One region of the Mesorhizobium sp. CO1-1-7 genome, then DNA from elsewhere that is predicted to be linked to it. Evidence: riboswitches for the same ligand, from Rfam matches in the RefSeq annotation. Region 1 holds a riboswitch; each other region holds the start of a gene.
What was found. A riboswitch is a leader RNA that binds a small molecule or an ion and turns the genes downstream of it on or off. The one in region 1 is predicted to bind cobalamin.
Positions count from the first base shown of each region.

Region 2: it holds a riboswitch for cobalamin, as region 1 does, so the genes downstream of both, LB516_RS28370 (aromatic ring-hydroxylating oxygenase subunit alpha) here and LB516_RS09200 (DUF1636 family protein) in region 1, are expected to answer to the same signal.
Region 3: it holds a riboswitch for cobalamin, as region 1 does, so the genes downstream of both, bluB (5,6-dimethylbenzimidazole synthase) here and LB516_RS09200 (DUF1636 family protein) in region 1, are expected to answer to the same signal.

Region 1 covers NZ_JAIUHA010000003.1:536,355-542,190, reverse strand. Annotated here, with positions in the region: partial or broken gene LB516_RS09210 (cobaltochelatase subunit CobN) at 1-606, opposite strand, end outside; gene cobW (cobalamin biosynthesis protein CobW) at 625-1,662, opposite strand; gene LB516_RS09200 (DUF1636 family protein) at 1,665-2,093, opposite strand; cobalamin riboswitch at 2,131-2,338, opposite strand; gene LB516_RS09195 (winged helix-turn-helix domain-containing protein) at 2,368-3,567, opposite strand; gene LB516_RS09190 (NADH-quinone oxidoreductase subunit A) at 3,902-4,267, shown strand; gene LB516_RS09185 (NuoB/complex I 20 kDa subunit family protein) at 4,258-4,839, shown strand; gene LB516_RS09180 (NADH-quinone oxidoreductase subunit C) at 4,844-5,446, shown strand; gene LB516_RS09175 (four helix bundle protein) at 5,481-5,836, shown strand, end outside.
Region 2 covers NZ_JAIUHA010000018.1:105-5,940, forward strand. Annotated here, with positions in the region: partial or broken gene LB516_RS28360 (DUF680 domain-containing protein) at 1-99, opposite strand, end outside; gene LB516_RS28365 (DUF680 domain-containing protein) at 168-368, opposite strand; cobalamin riboswitch at 860-1,062, shown strand; gene LB516_RS28370 (aromatic ring-hydroxylating oxygenase subunit alpha) at 1,175-2,422, shown strand; gene LB516_RS28375 (hybrid-cluster NAD(P)-dependent oxidoreductase) at 2,500-3,600, shown strand; gene LB516_RS28380 (PqqD family peptide modification chaperone) at 3,742-4,173, shown strand; gene LB516_RS28385 (serine kinase) at 4,206-5,255, shown strand; gene LB516_RS28390 (glycosyltransferase family 2 protein) at 5,252-5,836, shown strand, end outside.
Region 3 covers NZ_JAIUHA010000005.1:49,204-55,039, reverse strand. Annotated here, with positions in the region: gene ribB (3,4-dihydroxy-2-butanone-4-phosphate synthase) at 1-772, shown strand, start outside; gene LB516_RS11905 (MFS transporter) at 792-2,012, opposite strand; gene LB516_RS11900 (TetR/AcrR family transcriptional regulator) at 2,133-2,741, shown strand; gene LB516_RS11895 (hypothetical protein) at 2,831-3,814, shown strand; partial or broken gene bluB (5,6-dimethylbenzimidazole synthase) at 3,931-4,536, opposite strand; cobalamin riboswitch at 4,608-4,790, opposite strand; gene LB516_RS11885 (histone deacetylase family protein) at 4,969-5,836, shown strand, end outside.

The DNA of each region.
Region 1 (5,836 bases):
AATCGGGACAATGGGAGTGCCGCTATTGGAACCGGCCGGCTCTTCCGCGACCCCCAATCCAGCCTGATAGTAACCGGCCTTCGGCACGCTGACCGGGTTGGCGACGGGCGCATCCTGTCCAGCCAAGCCTGCCAGCCTGTGCACCAGCGCGCCCATATTGGCCGGGCCGCCCTCGCGGAAATAGCCGAGCAGGCCGTCCAGTTCGGCGCGGGGCAGCGTCGAGGCTTCGACCAGCCTGAGATCCTCGTCGTGGCTTTCACCGGGAAGCAGCGCCAGTTTGATGCCGCGTTTGCGGGCAATCACCGCCAGTTGGTCGCAGCCATAGCGCCACCAGTCGTAGCCGCCGAGGATGCGCACCAGGATGACTTTGGCGTGGCGGGCGACGCTGTCTATCCAGAGGTCGACGGACATGGGATGGCGCAGGTCGCGCAGTGCGGCCAGCCGCATCGAGGGCAGGCGACCAGCGTCGGCCTTCCACGCCGCAGCCAGTCCGGCGAGATCGCTGTCGGTGAAGGACAGGGCTACGATATCCGCCGGCGCCTGCCTGAGATCGACAGGCTCGGCGAGGTCGTCGAGCGAGGCGGAGGTCGTGGTGAGGATGTGCATCGCGGCCCGGGCCTGAAATCAGCCGGCGAGGATACGTTCGATCGCCGGGCGGTTCAGCCCCTTGAGGCCAATGACGACGAGCCGCGAGCGGCGGTCGTCCCCAGCGGTCCAGGCGCGGTCGTAGTAATGATTGACGCGCGGGCCGACGGCTTGCAGCAGGAGCCGCATAGGTTTGCCGCCGACCTCGACGAAGCCTTTCACGCGCAGCACGTTTTCCTGTTCGGCGGCCGCGGCGACGCGCTTGGCCAATTCGTCCGGATTGGCGATCGAGGGAATGTCGACGATGAACGTGTCGAAGTCGTCATGCTCATGGTCGAAGGCGCCGTCATGATGCGACTTGCGGTTCTCGATGTCGTCCTCGACGGCGAGACCGAGCCCGAGCAGCACCGAGGGATCGACCTTGCCATGAGACGTCGGCACGATCTTTACGGCGCGGGCCGAGTGTTCGTTGACGATGGCCTTGGCGCGGGCTGAACCGGCGGCGTCCATCAGGTCGCTCTTCGACAGGATGATCAGGTCGGCGCAGGAAATCTGGTCCTCGAACACTTCCTCGACCGGGTCGTCATGGTCGAGGCTCTCGTCCTGCGCGCGCTGCGCCTGCAGGGCGTCCATGTCATTGGCGACGCGGCCTTCCGCCAGTGCGGGACCGTCGACCACGGCGATGACGCCATCGACGGTCACGCGGCTCTTCACCGTCGGCCACTGGAAAGCCTGGACCAGCGGTTTGGGCAGAGCGAGGCCCGAGGTTTCGATCAGGATATGGTCGACCTTCGGCGTCAGCGACAGGATCTTGTCGAGCGCCGGCACAAAATCGTCGGCCACGGTGCAGCAGATACAGCCATTGGCCAGTTCGACGATGTTTTCCTCTGGGCAGGTGTCGATGCCGCATCCCTTGAGGATCTCGCCGTCGATGCCGATGTCGCCGAACTCGTTGACGATGATGGCAATCCGCTTGCCGCCGGCGTTTTCCAGGAGATGGCGGACCAGCGTCGTCTTGCCGGCGCCGAGGAAGCCGGTGACGACGGTGCAGGGAACGCGGGACAGAGATGTTGTCATGATCAATCTTTCAGCATGTCGAGGGGAGGGATGCGGGCAACGAGGCCGCGCTTGAGACTGTCGGGCCTGCCCCGCCAGGGAATGAGGCCGTCGCTCGAGGTGGCGAAGAGTTTCGCGCCAGTGACGAGATCGGCGCCGCTGCTCGCGGTCAGATCGCCGAACACATAGCTCCAGCAGCCGTCGCGCAGGATCGCGGCGCTCAGCCGGCGCTTGCAATTGCCGAGGCATTCGACCGTGCGGATGCGAATCTTCTCGCCCGAGGCGGCTTGGCGCGTATCTTCGGCCAAAAGTTCGCCGGCCCGGGGATGGGCGTCGGATCCAGTCTCGTCGCGACAGGAAGCGCAGACAATGACCGTGATGCCGGCCAGGGGATGATCCCCGCCGGACGAAATGTCGGTTGTTTCAGCCGAAAAACTGCTGTCGCGATCCACATCAGGCTCCTTGCCCGGAAAACCCGCCAGGCGATCGGATTCTTGCATTCCAGACGGCAGGTCTCCTGGCTCGCGGGTCATCGCCTTGGGTAGCCGCCTTCCCGGGACAATCCCAGTGGCTTTCGGCCTTGGCTCTTCGCTCACAGTTGCGGGGACAGCCGCGGATTTGGGATTTTCAATCCCGCACCGCATTCCCTCTTGGCTCCTCTCTTTGCCGAGAGGAGACCGTCTGGATGGGATTTAGGCTCTTGCGGGCAGCGGTGTCAACGCGAGCTTACGACACCGCGATGTCGGACAGCGCCGGGCCGAGGTCGCCGGCAGGCGTTATTTCCATGCGCTCGAGGCCAAGCCAGCCCTGCATCTGCTTCAATTCCTCGAAGAGCTGGGCTGCGGTTTCGGGCGGTGCGCCGGGCTCGGCGTAGGCGGCATGGACGCGCAGGACACTGGCCGGCCGGTCAGCCTTGAGGTCGACGCGCGCCACGATCCTGTCGCCGAGCAGGAAAGGCAGGACATAGTAGCCGTATTGGCGCTTGTCGGCCGGCGTGTAGATTTCGATGCGGTAATGGAAGTCGAACAGCCGCTCCGAGCGCGAACGCTCGAAGACGACCGGATCGAACGGCGCCAGCAGAGCGCGGGCCTCGATCTTGCGCGGGATACGGGCGTCCTTGTGAAGGTAAGCCGGCTTGTCCCAGCCCTCGACACGGACCGGCAGCAAGTCGCCGAGCTCGACCAGTTCCTCCAGCCGGCCTTTCATGTCGGCCGGCGAGAGTCGAAAATAATCGCGCAGGTCGCCTGATGTCGCCACGCCATGGGCACGGGCGGAAATGCGCAGCAATTCGCGATGCGCGTCCTCAGGCGTCGGTACCGGCAGATCGAGGATCGCCTGCGGCAGCACGCGCTCCGGCAGGTCGTAAAAGCGCTCGAAGCCGCGCCGGTGCGCGGTGGTGATGCGCCCGGCCCAGAACAGCCATTCGAAGGCGTGCTTGGCATGGCTCCAACCCCACCAGCCACCGGAGCCTTTCTGGCCTTCGAGCGCCGAAGCGGCGATCGGCCCGCGCGCGACGACCTCGCGGTAGATCTCTTCTATATAGGCTGCGTGCTCGCGGCCCCATTTGGCCAGCCCCAGATACATTTCATCGCCTTGCTCGGCGCGCTGCATGCGCCAGCGCATCAGTGGGTAGGTCTCGACCGGCAGGAACGAGGCTTCATGCGCCCAATATTCGAAGACGGTGCGCTTGCGCGTCACGGCGGCGTTGTCGAGCAAAGCGAGGGGATAGGGGCCGAGACGCGAATAGAGCGGCATGTAATGAGCGCGCACCACCGCACTGACGGAATCGATCTGCAACAGGCCGGTGCGAGACAGAACGCGGGCGAAATGGCGGCGGTCCGGCGTGCCGGCGGGGCGGGGATCGAGAAATCCCTGGGCGGCGAGCGCGATGCGCCGCGCGGCGGCAAGCGAGATCTTTTCCTTCATGCGGATGCGTCCCTGATGGACCTGTCTGGCGTCATTGCCGGCGTGATTCCCGTCCATGCTAGCAGGGTTTTGGCGGCAACCCTGTCAGGAGAGAAAAGTGGAGTTAAAAGCGAAGGAAATCAAACAGGAGCGGATGGGACCAGTTTCTCCCGGAATGCCGTCCAGCTCGGTGTTTTGAACAAGGTTTGACTTGCTTCGCTGGAAGTGCTGCGCTAACCCTCGCCGCGTTGCAGCATAGGCCCCTTAAAACGGTTCAGCGGTTAATCTGTCACGCTTCCGCATTAAGGTTCGGTGCTGTAGTCAAAGTGGATTGGCGCCAACGGAAAGCCGCTGCATGAACGCACTTCTCAGTTCGTACCTGCCCATCGTCCTGTTTATCGGCGTGGCACTGGTCGTCGGCCTGGCGCTGCTGGCGGCTCCGTTCCTGGTGGCGTATCGCAACCCCGATCCCGAAAAGCTTTCCGCCTACGAGTGCGGTTTCAACTCGTTCGACGATGCCCGCATGAAATTCGACATCCGCTTCTACCTGGTGTCGATCCTGTTCATTATATTCGACCTGGAAGTTGCCTTCCTCTTCCCCTGGGCAGTGTCCTTCTCGAAGATCGGCATGCTCGGTTTCTGGTCAATGATGGTGTTTTTGGCAGTGCTGACCATCGGCTTTGCCTATGAATGGAAAAAAGGAGCGCTGGAATGGGATTGAACGACAGTTCAGGCACCCTCGTCGCGCCGAAGCCCAAAGGTATTATCGATCCCAACACCGGCAGGCCGGTGGGGGAGGACGATCCCTTCTTCCTCGAAATCAACAATGAGCTTGCCGACAAGGGTTTTCTGGTCACCTCGACCGAGGCGCTGATCACCTGGGCGCGCAGCGGCTCGCTGATGTTCATGACCTTCGGTCTGGCTTGCTGCGCGGTCGAGATGATCCACACCTCGATGCCGCGCTACGATTCGGAGCGGTTCGGTGTCGCGCCGCGCGCGTCTCCGCGCCAGTCCGACATCATGATCGTCGCCGGCACGCTGACCAACAAGATGGCGCCGGCGCTGCGCAAGGTCTACGACCAGATGCCGGAGCCGCGCTACGTCATCTCGATGGGCTCCTGCGCCAATGGCGGCGGCTACTATCACTATTCCTATTCGGTGGTACGCGGCTGCGACCGCGTCGTGCCGGTCGACATCTATGTGCCCGGCTGCCCGCCGAGCGCCGAAGCCCTGCTCTATGGCATTCTTCTGCTGCAGAAGAAGATCCGCCGCACCGGCACGATCGAACGGTAAATCCATGGCCGCCTCCTTAAGCGAACTGTCGACCTATCTCGGCGAGAAGCTGCCTGGCCGCTTCGGCGATGCGGTATTCGCCTATGGCGAGCTCACCGTTCACGTCGAGCCTCAAAACCTGATCGAGGTGATGACCTTCCTGCGCGACGATGCGCGCTGCCAGTTCATCTCGATCATCGATGTCTGCGGTGCCGACTATCCGTCGCGGGCCAAGCGCTTCGACGTCGTCTATCACCTGCTTTCGCCGAAGCAGAATGTGCGCATTCGCATCAAGGTGCAGGCCGACGAGGAGACGATGGTGCCTTCGATCACCGGCGTCTATCCCGGCGCCGACTGGTTCGAGCGCGAAACCTACGATCTCTATGGCGTGCTGTTTTCGGGCCACCCGGACCTGCGCCGCCTGCTGACCGACTACGGTTTCGAAGGCCATCCGCTGCGCAAGGATTTCCCGCTGACCGGTTTCGTCGAAGTGCGTTACGACGACGAAGCCAAGCGCGTCATCTACGAGCCTGTGGAACTGAAGCAGGAATTCAGGAACTTTGACTTTTTGAGCCCCTGGGAGGGAACCGACTATGTCCTGCCCGGCGACGAAAAAGCGAAACAGTGAGTAGGGAAGTAGTGAGTAGTCAGTAGGAGAAAAGTTGGAGCGACGGATCGAATCTTATAGCGACTTGAAGGTGTGGCAATCAGCGATGACGCTCGCTGAAGACTGTTACCGCCACACTAAGGACTTCCCGAAAGAAGAGATCTACGGCATGACCTCTCAGATGCGCCGATCGGCGGTTTCGATCGCAGCGAATGTCGCGGAGGGATACGGTCGGGAAAACAGAGGTTCGTTCGTTCAATTTTTGCGCATGGCGCAAGGTTCGTTGAAGGAACTGGAAACGCACATACTACTGGCATGCCGGGTCGGCTTGCTGCGAAAAGACAATGAGATTGAACTGCTGCTGCGATGCGAAGAGATTGGAAAAATGATGAGATCTCTTATCCGAACGGT
Region 2 (5,836 bases), on a different contig from region 1:
AGCCTGGTTGGCGCCGTTGGAGCCATAGTTGTCGCTGCCCGCGAAAGCGCTGCCGGAGAGGGCCAGAACGGCGGCGGCAGCAATGAGGATCTTGTTCATTTTAATACTCCTGAATTTGTAGGTCCACCAGCGCGGCAGGGTCACCCGCCGCGTGCCGGGGATGGCTATTAATTGTTGCCGAAGAGGTTGTGGTCGGCGCCCGTCACAGGCGTCTGGGCAGCCGGCTCCGACTTCTTGGTCGAAGCGGTGTAGGAGCTGTCGACAGTGGCCGTGGGGGTCGCGGCGTTCGAACCATAATGGTCGCTGCTAGCGAAGGCGCTGCCGGAAATAGCCAGAAGGGCGGTGGCAGTGAGAATGATCTTTTTCATTTTTGTACTCCAGTATTTTTCCCGTCCGTCTAGCGGCGTGTCTTGGGATTAAATCGCGTCGTTCGGACAGCCCCGATGTGGGAGAGCCCCCTTGCCGTTTCCAATCACGAAGTTGTTCAGCGTGGACCATGACTCCACCACTTGAAATTGTACCAACGCCTTCTACATGTCTTATTTTTCCATTTGATATCAAATAGTTGCATAAGATCACGACCCGATCACCAACTGTGTCGGAAGGCTGGGCGTTCACACCGTCCTGCACGCACCGTCAACAGAAACGAACCGTTCGGTTCGATTTTAGACTCTGCTAATAGTCACTTTTCGAAACCATTAACCCTTTTCCGGCCCGCTGAGGGTCGAAAACGGTGCCCGCGCATCTGGCGAGAAGAGGCGATTCCCCCGCTGCAACCGCGCCGGGACGATCCCGCGTACGTGTCGCGCCGCATGGATGCGATGTCGCTTTCGTGCCGATGTCGCAAACCCTGTCGTGATTAGATCGAGCGATCTCAGGTGCCGCTGCGTGACGACGGAGCGGAGAATTGGGAAGCCGGTTAGATTCCGGCGCTGCCCCCGCAACGGTGGTGGAGTTCAAGTCGCAACGGGAGACCACTGGGCGAAAGCTTGGGAAGGTGTCGCGATGGTCCGCCAGGACAACTCCAGAGCCCGGAAACCAGCCCGAGATCGCTAGAACTCGACTGATCGCGGTGGGCGGTCAAGGGGCGGATGGTGTTGTCCGGCTTTCGCCGGCTTGCGCCCAGTCCTTCCTCCATCACCACCAGTTCAGTCCTTGAAAATGAGGACAGGACATGGACGCGCGCAACGACATGCTGAGGCTTTTGAACGGCCGCAGACAGGGCCTTTCGCTGGAACAGCCCTTCTATACCGACCCGGACTACTTCAAGCTTGACATGGAACTGATCTGGTATCGCGACTGGCTGTTCATCGGCCATGATTGCGAGTTGCCCAAGCCGGGCAGCTTCATCACCGTGCAGATCGGCGACTATCCGGTCGTGCTGGTGCGCGATCAGCAGGGCAAGATCAACGCTTTCCACAATTCCTGCCGCCATCGCGGCAGCCGCGTCTGCAACACCGACAAGGGCATGGCCGCCAAACTGGTGTGTCCCTATCACCAGTGGACCTACGAACTCGACGGCCGGCTGCTGTTCGCCCGCCAGATGGCCGATGGGTTCGACAAGAGCCAGTTCGGGCTCAAGCCGGTCGCCTGCGAAAGCGTCGCCGGCTATGTCTTCATCTGCCTGGCCAAGGAGCCCGCCGACTTCGCGCCGATGCGGGCGATGATCGAGCCCTATCTCCAGCCGCACCGGCTGAGCGAGGCCAAGATCGCCTTCGAGAGCACGATCATCGAGAAGGGCAACTGGAAGCTGGTCTGGGAAAACAACCGCGAATGCTACCATTGCGCGGGCAACCATCCTGAGCTGTGCAAGACCTTCCCGGAAGCGCCGACCGTGACCGGCGTGCAAGGCGCCGACAGCGATCCGGAGATGCTGGCCCACTGGGCGAAGTGCGAAGCTGTTGGCCTGCCCAGCAAGTTTCGCATCGACCCGGCCGGACAATACCGCGCCACCCGCGCGCCGCTGCTGCGCGATGCCCAGAGCTACACGACGACCGGCAAGCGGGCGGTGAAGAAGAACCTGTCCGACAGCGTCTCGGCCGACCGGATCGGCACGCTGATGCACTATCACTACCCGACAACCTGGAACCATATCCTCGTGGATCATGCGGTGACGTTCCGCGTGCTGCCGGTCAGCGCCACGGAAACAGCGGTTACGACCAAATGGCTGGTCCACAAGGATGCCGTGGAAGGCGTCGACTACGATCTCGCCGAACTCACCCATGTCTGGACCGAGACCAACGACCAGGACCGCCGCATCGTCGAGGAAAACGCCTTCGGCATCCTGTCGCCGGCCTACGAGCCCGGTCCCTATTCGGAGCTGCACGAGGGCGGCGTCATCCAGTTCGTCGACTGGTACGCGCGCTTTATCGGCCCACGGCTTTCCGAAGACGGCCGGCCTGCTCTGCGCAGTGTCGCCTAGCGCATGTCGGCCAAAACTGTGCAGCGGCTTTGGGATCACGACACGCCCAAAATGAAAGGTATGCAGGGATGAACGCCATGACTGATCTTGGGCTCTATCGCCACCTCGACCAGATGGCGCCGTGGAACGACAGGCTGCAGGTGCTGGAAGTAACCGGCGTCAGCGACGAGGCGCCCGACGTCAAGACCTTCACCTTCCGCTCCGACAACCAGACCTGGTTCCGCTACAAGCCGGGCCAGTTCGTGACGCTGGAATTGCCGACACCGGACGGCCCGCTGATGCGCACCTACACGCTGTCATCATCGCCGTCACGGCCATTCTCGATCGCGGTGACGGTGAAGGCGCAGGCGGGCAGCGTCGGCACACGCTGGATGTTCGATCACCTGACGCCCGGCTCGCACGTCAAGGCCTATGGACCGGGCGGCGGCTTTTCGCTGCACAGCCACCCGGCGGCGAAATACCTGTTCATCTCGGCCGGTTCGGGCGTGACGCCGATGATGTCGATGCTGCGCTGGCTGAACGACTGCGCGCCATGGACCGATGTCGGCTTCGTCAATTGCGCGCGGCGCCCGGAAGAGATCATCTTTCGCAAGGAACTCGAACTGCTCGGCGGCCATATGCCGGGCCTGTCGCTCGGCTTCATGATCGAGGAGCGGTCGAGCCGCGAGGGCTGGTACGGCCATATGGGCCGCATCGACGCCATCCGGCTGCCGCTCCTGGCGCCCGATTTCCGCGAACGCGAAATCTTCTGCTGCGGCCCCGACCCTTTCATGCGCGCCGTGCGCGGCATGCTGGAGGCCGCCGGGTTCGACATGGCAAAATACCATCAGGAGAGCTTTGCCGCGCCGGCGATGGAGGAAATCCCAGCGCCGTTTGCCTCGCCGGCTGAAGACGGCGCGGCGATTTGCGTCGAAGCCGCGACGCCGATCCGCTTCGCGCTTTCGGATGTCGACGCCGACTGTGTCGCCGGCCAGACCGTGCTGCAGACGGCGCGCGCCTCGGGTGTGCGAATACCGGCCGCCTGCGAATTCGGCCTTTGCGGAACTTGCAAAGTGAAGAAAGTCTCCGGCAGCGTCGAGATGAGCCACAATGGCGGCATCCTCGATCATGAGATCGATGATGGCTTCATCCTGGCCTGTTGTTCCAAGCCATTGTCGCCGCTTGAAATCGAGGCTTGATCCGCCCGGCTTTCGACTGAACCCGGAAATGGTCCCGCGTTGCCGGCAAAGGTTACCTTGCCAAGGAAGACCTGAAAGTTTACAGGCGTTGTTGGTGGAAGCGGTCCTGCTGGCGGGCAGGAAATGCAGGACGGGGCAACAATGACGCATGACTCCCACGCCTATGCGGTAGCGAGCCGGGATATCGTTTTCGAATCTTTCGATGGCGAGGCCGTGGTGCTCAATCTTGCCAATGGCAAATATTTCGGCTTTTCCGATTCCGGCAGCAAGGTATGGCAGGCGCTTTCATCCGGCGCGGACGCCCAGGCTCTGGTCGGGCTGAGCGCCGGCGGCTCGACAATAGGCCAGGCCGAACTCGAACGCTTCATATCGCAATTGCTCGAATTGGGTTTGCTGGTGCGCTTGGACGCGGCGGCGCAGCCTTTGCCGGGCGATTTGCCTGCCGAGCTTGCCGCCACGAACGAGCCGCTCAATGTGAGCATTCACGACGACCTCGCCGACCTGATCGTCGTTGATCCCATCCACGAGGTCGAGGAACCCCTCGGCTGGCCGGCGGTCAAGCAGGCTTCCTGACGGGGCGGCCGCAGCGTGATGGAAGGCGATTGATGCCGCGCGTCACGCTCGAAACCTTGCCGGATTACGCCAGGTATCTCATCGCCGCCGCTGAAGGCGCGGCCGCGTACTATCCGACCATGCGAAAGGTTCGCCTGCCCTGGCTTGAACTGACCGCGCATCTCGGTCACGGCGTGCTTGCCGATGCATTGGGCCATGCTTTCATCGAGCCCGCGCATGATCAGCCGGCACCGTCCACGGGTCGCATCTTCATCGCGCATCCCGGCATTGACGGCATCCCGGAGCCGGCGCACTGGGGCGATGCCCATTTCACCGAGCACGGTTTTGCCAAACGGCTCGCCGAAGCCGGTTTGCGCGGGCACCATTTCCACGACCTGGATTTCTGGCAGGTCTACGATCCGCACCGCCGCGTCGGCGTGCAGCTGATGGCCTCGGCCGATGCCTTTCCGCCCTGGGAGCCGGGAGCACCGCTGCGCGCCTTCCTGCACTGGGAATATGCCGCGCGCGGCATGCGGCTGACGCATGCCGGCACGCTTGGCATCGACGGCAACGGTATTCTGCTTGCCGGCTCGGGCGGGGCCGGGAAATCGGGGACCGTCGCCGCCGGCCTGCTTAACGGGCTCGACAGTGTCGGCGACGACTATGTGCTGATCGATCTCACCGACGGCGTGACCGCGCGCCCCCTTTTTTCGACGTTGAAGCAGGACACGGAAGGTTTCGCCCGGCTGGGCCTGCGGCAGCGGCTAACGGCGCAAGGCCCGCTGAACTGGCAAGGCAAGCACACGTTCCATATTCATGATATCGCGCCTCGGCCGGTGCCCGCCATGCTGGACATCGTCGCGCTGGTGGTGCCACATATCAGCGGAGGCGGAGCAAGTTCGATTATGCCGGTGTCGCGCAGGGATGCCATGATTGCCTTGGCGCCGTCCGGCATCGCCCAGATGCCGGGCGAGCGCGAAAGCGGCTTTCGCTTCTTCAGCGAATTGACGCGCCACCTGCCGTGCTTCCGTTTGTCCCTCGGCATCGACCCGGCAGAGATCGCCCGCACGATCGAGGATTTCCTGACACGAGGCGCCCGGTGAAGCTCAGCGTGATCATGCCTGTGTACAATCGCGAGCGCTATGTCGTCTCGGCGCTGCGCTCGCTCGTGCGGCAGCAAGATGCCGCCGATCTCGACATCATCGTGATCGACGACGGCTCGACCGACGGGTCGCCGGAGGCCGTGCGTTCGATGATGGCCGAGAACCCCTGCATTCGTCTTTTCCGGCAAGAGAACATGGGCGTGACCCGGGCTCGCAACGCTGGTCTCAGACTGCTCACGCCGGAAACGGAGCTCGTGTCGTTCCTCGATTCGGATGATGTCTCGCCTGCGGGACGATTCAAGGCCGATATCGCATGCTTTGACGCCGACCCCGCTCTGGAGCTTACCTATTCCCTGATGATGATGGTCGAACACATCGACGACGATCTGCTGGAACCCTGCCCCGGCAGCCATTTCATGACCGTGCGGGGAATTCATCTGTCGTCAGGCATTTTCTCGCGTAAGCTCATCGAACGGATCGGCGGCTTCGACGAGGCCTTCGGCCAGGCCGAAGACACCGACTACCTGCTGCGCACCTTTGAAAGCGGCCCCAGATTCGTCCTGCCGGATACCGTATCGCTT
Region 3 (5,836 bases), on a different contig from region 1:
GCGTAACCTCGCCAACGGCAATGTCGGTGCCTCCGATTTCGTCCGCCCTGGACACATCTTCCCGCTCATAGCGCGCGAGGGCGGCGTCTTGATGCGCTCGGGTCATACCGAGGCGGCGGTCGATTTGTGCAAGCTTGCCGGCCTGCCGCCGATCGGCGTGATCTCGGAACTGGTCAACGATGACGGCACCGTCAAGCGCGGCCCGCAGGTGGCGGCTTTCGCGGAGGAGCATGGCCTCAAGCAGGTATCGGTCGCCGACCTCATCGCTTACCGGCAGCGCAAGGAGACCCTGGTCGAGCGCGTCGCTTGCTCCGACATCGAGACGCTGGGTGGCAAGGCGCAGGTCTTCACCTACACGCTGCCCTGGGACACGATGCATCACGTCGCCATCGTCTTCGGCGACATCCGCGACGGCGAGGAGGTGCCGGTGCGGCTGCATTCGGAAGATGTGGTGACCGATGTCTTTGGCACCAGCCACCGGCTCGACGGCATCATGAAGGCGATGGGCGAGCGCAAGCGCGGCGTCATCGTCTATCTCAGGGAAGGCTCGGTCGGCGTTGCCCACCAGGAGCGCAACCGGCCGGCGCCAGGCGACCGCGAGGACCATGAAGAGGCGCGCCGGCGCGAGAGCGAATGGCGCGAGATCGGTCTCGGCGCCCAGATCCTGAAGGACCTCGGCATTTCCTCGATCAACCTGATCGCCTCGCGCGAACGCCACTATGTCGGCCTCGAGGGTTTTGGCATTCACATCGCCAAGACCGAGATCATCTGAGCTCGACAAACCCTGTCTGTCACTCGGCCGGGATTGCCGCCTCGCATCCTTCCAACTCGCATTCGTGGGTGGCGAGGCTGCGCTGGCCGACCAGCACCGTGATCAGTGCGATAGCGCCTGACACCACCGAAACCCAGAACCCGTTCTGGGCGCCGAACGCATCCACCACCGCGCCTGCGGCGAACGAACCAAGCGCCATGCCGATGCCGATGCCTGTCGTCACCCAGGTGATGCCTTCGGTCAGCATCGCTTCCGGAACATGCCGTTCGATCAGGCCGAAGGCGGTGATGAAGGTCGGCGAGATCGCCACGCCACTGATGAAGACAGTCAGAGCGAGCGCTGGCACGGTGCTGGCGGTAAGCGGCAGCAGTGTGCCGAGCGCGACCAAGGCAACCGCGACGGCGAGCTGGCGCTGCAGCGGTGCTTTCAGGTTGAGCGCGCCGATGATGATGCCGAGCACGAAGGAGCCCAGCGCATAGACGCCGATGACGAGACTGGCAGTGCCCGGCTGGCCGAGTTCCTTGGTGATCGCCACCGTGCTCACCTCCGTCGTCGCGAAGGTCGCGCCGATGAAGATCATGGCGAAGGTGATGATCTGAACCGGCCCGAGGCGGATTGCCGAGCCGCTGGAGCCATGGTCCACCGGCCGCACTTGCGGCTCGGTCGAACGCTGCAGAATGAAGGCTGTCGAGCCCAAGGCGAGGAACAGCGTGCTGACGACAACGCCCGCTTCCGGGAACAGCGCGGCGCTGAGGCCCACAGATAGCGATGCGCCGGCAATATAGACCAGCTCGTCCGCCGCCGACTCGAAGGCGAAGGCGGTGTTCATCTCGGACCGGCCCCGGAAAATCTCGGTCCAGCGCGCCCGCACCATGGCCGGCATGCTTGGCATCGCCGCTGCCAGCAGCGCCGACGCGAACAGCGTCCATACCGGCCAGTCTTGATTGGCCGATGCGATCAGGGCCGCGAATGCGAGCACGGAGATGATGGTGGTGGGTACGACAACCTGCGTCTGGCCGAGGCGGTCGACCAACCTCGATATCTGCGGCGCCAGAAAGGCATTGGCCAAGGCGAATGTCGCCGAAACCGCACCCGCCAACCAGTATTCGCCACGCGTCTGCGACAGCATCGCCACGATGCCGATCGGCGCCATGGCGATCGGCAGGCGCGCCATGAAGCCGGCGGCGGCAAAGCCCCTGGCTCCGGGAGCGCGAAAGATTTCCGAGTAGGGGTTTTGCATGATCCTGTTCCTCGACAAGGGGCGATTCGACAATTACATACGAGACGTATAAGTGTTAAATATAGCATACGTCGCGTATGTCAATTGGCATACGGAGCGTATGTAAGTAAGGCCAGAAGCATGCATCGACCGCGCAAGGAGATGATCGCCGAAACACGCGCCAAGCTGATCGCCGCGGCACGCCAGGCTTTCGGTACCATCGGCTATGCCGAAGCGTCGATGGATGATTTCACCGCGTCGGCCGGGCTGACGCGCGGCGCCCTTTATCATCACTTCGGCGACAAGAAGGGACTGCTTGAGGCGGTTATCGCTGAAATCGACGCGGAAATGGCGGCCCGGGTGAATGAGGTCGCGTCGCGGGCGCCGACCCGCTGGCAGCATTTCGTCGACGAATGCACGACCTATATCGAAATGGCGCTGGAGCCGGAAATCCAGCGCATCATGTTCCGGGATGGTCCGGCGGTGCTGGGCGATCCGGCACAGTGGTCGAATGCCAATGCCTGCGTCGGTTCAATGACCGGTCATCTGACAGCGCTGCAGCGGGAAGGGGTGGTCGTCCCCGGCGTCGACCCGGAGTCGGCAGCGCGGCTGATCAATGGGGCGAGCAGCCAGGCCGCGCAGCGCATCGCCAATTCGCCAGATCCCGAGGCGACATCGAAGATGGTGGTGGCCGCATTCAAGCAATTGCTCGAAGGCCTGCTGAAAAAGCCGGAAGCGCTTTCAAGATGAACCGCCATGGCCGTCCCGCCACTGCCTGCAATTGACAATAGCCGGTTTGAGCGCATCCTCCGCAGCCATCTCTGAGGGGAGATTCGGGCATGTGGGATTTCGATATCGGCAGGTCGGTGTCCATCATGATGCGGACCTGGCCTTTCATTGTCTTTCGCATGATCGTCTATTTTGGGATCACCCTGGCCTACATCGTGGCCACCGGCACCGGCGCCTCCGTCGGCTATGGCGTCGGCCATATTTCCACCGATCCCGACGGACCATTGTCTTTTGCGATGTGGGGTGGCGTGGTCGGTTTCGGCATCGTCTCGATCGCCGTCTACTGGATTCGCGAATACATCCTCTACGTTGTCAAGGCGGGCCATATCGCCGTCATGGTGCATCTGATCGACGGCCATGATATTCCCAACGGCCAGAACCAGATCGCCTACGCGAAAGAGGTCGTGACCGAGCGTTTTGCCGAGGCCAACATCCTTTTCGTCGTCGACCAATTGGTCAAGGGCGCTATCCGCGCCATCACCGGCCTGCTCGGCGGCATCGCGGCCTTCCTGCCCATTCCTGGCCTGAGCGGCCTGGTTTCGTTCCTCAACACGGTGATTCGCCTGTCGTTGACCTATGTCGACGAGATCATTCTCGGCTACAACATCCGCATCAGTTCGTCCTCGCCGTTCGAAACCGCGCGCCAAGGCGTTGTGCTCTACGCCCAGAACGGCAAGACCATGGTCAAGAATGCCGTCTGGCTAGGGGTCATCATGTGGGGCGTGTCGTTCGTGATTTTCCTGCTGATGCTGGCTCCGGCAGCCGCTATTCTTTACGTCATGCCCGGGCAGCTCGCCGGCTGGGCTTTCGTGCTGGCAATCGTCTTTGCCTGGGCTTTCAAGGCGGCCTTCATCGAGCCGTTCGCCATTGCCTGCCTGATGCAGGTCTATTTCAAGACCATCGAGGGTCAGGTGCCCGATGCCGCCTGGGACGCCAGGCTGGCCGAAGCCTCGTCGAAGTTCAGGGAACTCAAGGACAAGGCGCTCTCCACTTTCGGCGGTTCGCGCTGGGGCACGGCCGGCGCGACGCGCTGATCGGCTAGGCTCGCGGGCGCACCGGCGACGGTACCGAGGCGCGCCACTGCTGATTTGAGCAGCGCTTCGCCTTGTCCGCGAAAAGTCTCGCTCATGATAAGCTCGGGCAACGGCAGCCGCCGGCCCCAGCCGTGTGTTTCGAGATCCGGCTTCGGTGCGAATTCGGAAACGCGGCCGACGCAGAGATAGGCGATCGGCGTCACCTGATCGGGAATGGCCAGCAGGCTTTTCAGCGCTTGCGCCTCGATGATGCTGACCCAGCCGACGCCAACGCCCTCGGCGCGTGCCGCCAGCCAGAAATTCTGCACCGCGCAGACCGTGCTGTAGAGATCCATCTCCGGATTGTGCCAGCGCCCCAGCGGCGAGCCTTTCGAGCGCTCGCGGTCGCAGGTGATGCAGATGTTTAGAGCGCTTTCGCAAATGCCTTCGAGCTTGAGCTTGCGGTAGAGCGCCTGCCGTTCTGCCTCGATTTCAGGCAGTTCCCGTTCTCGCGCGGCCAGGAACAGGTCGCGCACTTCCGCCCGCCACGCGGCATCGCGAATGATAATGAAATTCCAGGGTTGCATGAAGCCGACCGACGGCGCGTGATGGGCGGCAAGCAGCAGCCGCGCCAGCACCTCGTCGTCGATCGTCTCCGATGTAAAATGGTTGCGGACGTCGCGCCGTGTGAAGATGGCGCGGTAAACAGCGTCGCGCGCAATCTGGTCAAATCCATCGCCCATTGGAGCGGTCATAGCTTCCGGCATCGCTTGTCCCCTTGCGATTGCAATCGATGTCATCCGCCTGACCATGCGGATGACGATGCCTGCCAGGCCGGTCTTCTGGCTCGGGATCAACCCGCGTCCGGTGCCTTCCCGTCATCGACAGTGGCATTTACCGGCGCGGTCCCCCTCACAGCGTTGGGCACGCCACGGAGTTCAACCGTGTTCCCGATTCTCCCGCCAGGGCATTTGCAGCCAAGTGGAATCACTTGGCGTCGCAGAATGCGGCTAAAACAAACAGACCGGCAGGCACCAGGCAGTAGCGGCAGTCTTACTCCGAAGGGCCGGCGACGCCAATGCCCGCAGCGACATCAATGGACGCAGGTTCGATTTTCCCCAGCGATCAAGCCGCGACGCATGGCCATCACGGCGCCGGGGCACTAGATAGAGGGCATGGCCACCCGTCTCTACACGCACCCGATCTTTCTCGAACACATCACCCCGCCCGGTCACCCTGAGCGGCCCGACCGCCTGCGCGCCATCGAGCGCGTGCTCGACGACGAAGCTTTTGCCGCGCTTGACCGCGTCGAGGCACCGCAAGGCGACGAGGCGACCATCCTCTACGCGCATCCCGCCGATTTCGTCGCGCGTGTCCGCGCCGCCATCCCCGACGAAGGCATTGCCCGCATCGACGCCGACACCACCGCCAGCCCGAAAAGCTGGCAGGCGGTGATTACGGCGATCGGTGCCGCCAATGCCGCCGTCGACGACGTCTTTGCGGGCCGCGCCGACAACGTCTTCGTCGCCGCCCGCCCGCCCGGCCACCATGCCGAAAAGACCACGGCCATGGGCTTCTGCTTCTTCAACACGGCGGCAATCGCAGCGCGCCATGCGCAGAGGAAGCATGGCGCCGAGCGTGTCGCGGTCGTCGACTGGGACGTGCATCACGGCAACGGCACGCAGGATATTTTCTGGGACGATCCCTCGGTGCTCTATTGCTCGACGCACCAGATGCCGCTTTATCCCGGCACGGGCGCGAAGAGTGAGACCGGCGCCGGCAACATCGTCAATGCGCCGCTGGCGCCTCGGACGGGCAGCGAGGTGTTTCGCGATGCGTTCCTGTCGCGCGTGCTGCCGGCACTCGACAATTTCGCGCCGGATCTGATTATCGTTTCGGCCGGCTTCGACGCGCACCATCGCGACCCGCTGGCGGAAATCAATCTGACCGAGGACGATTTCGACTGGGCGACCGGCCAGCTGATGCAGCGCGCCGCAATCCACGGCGGCAACCGGCTCGTCAGCCTGCTCGAGGGCGGCTACG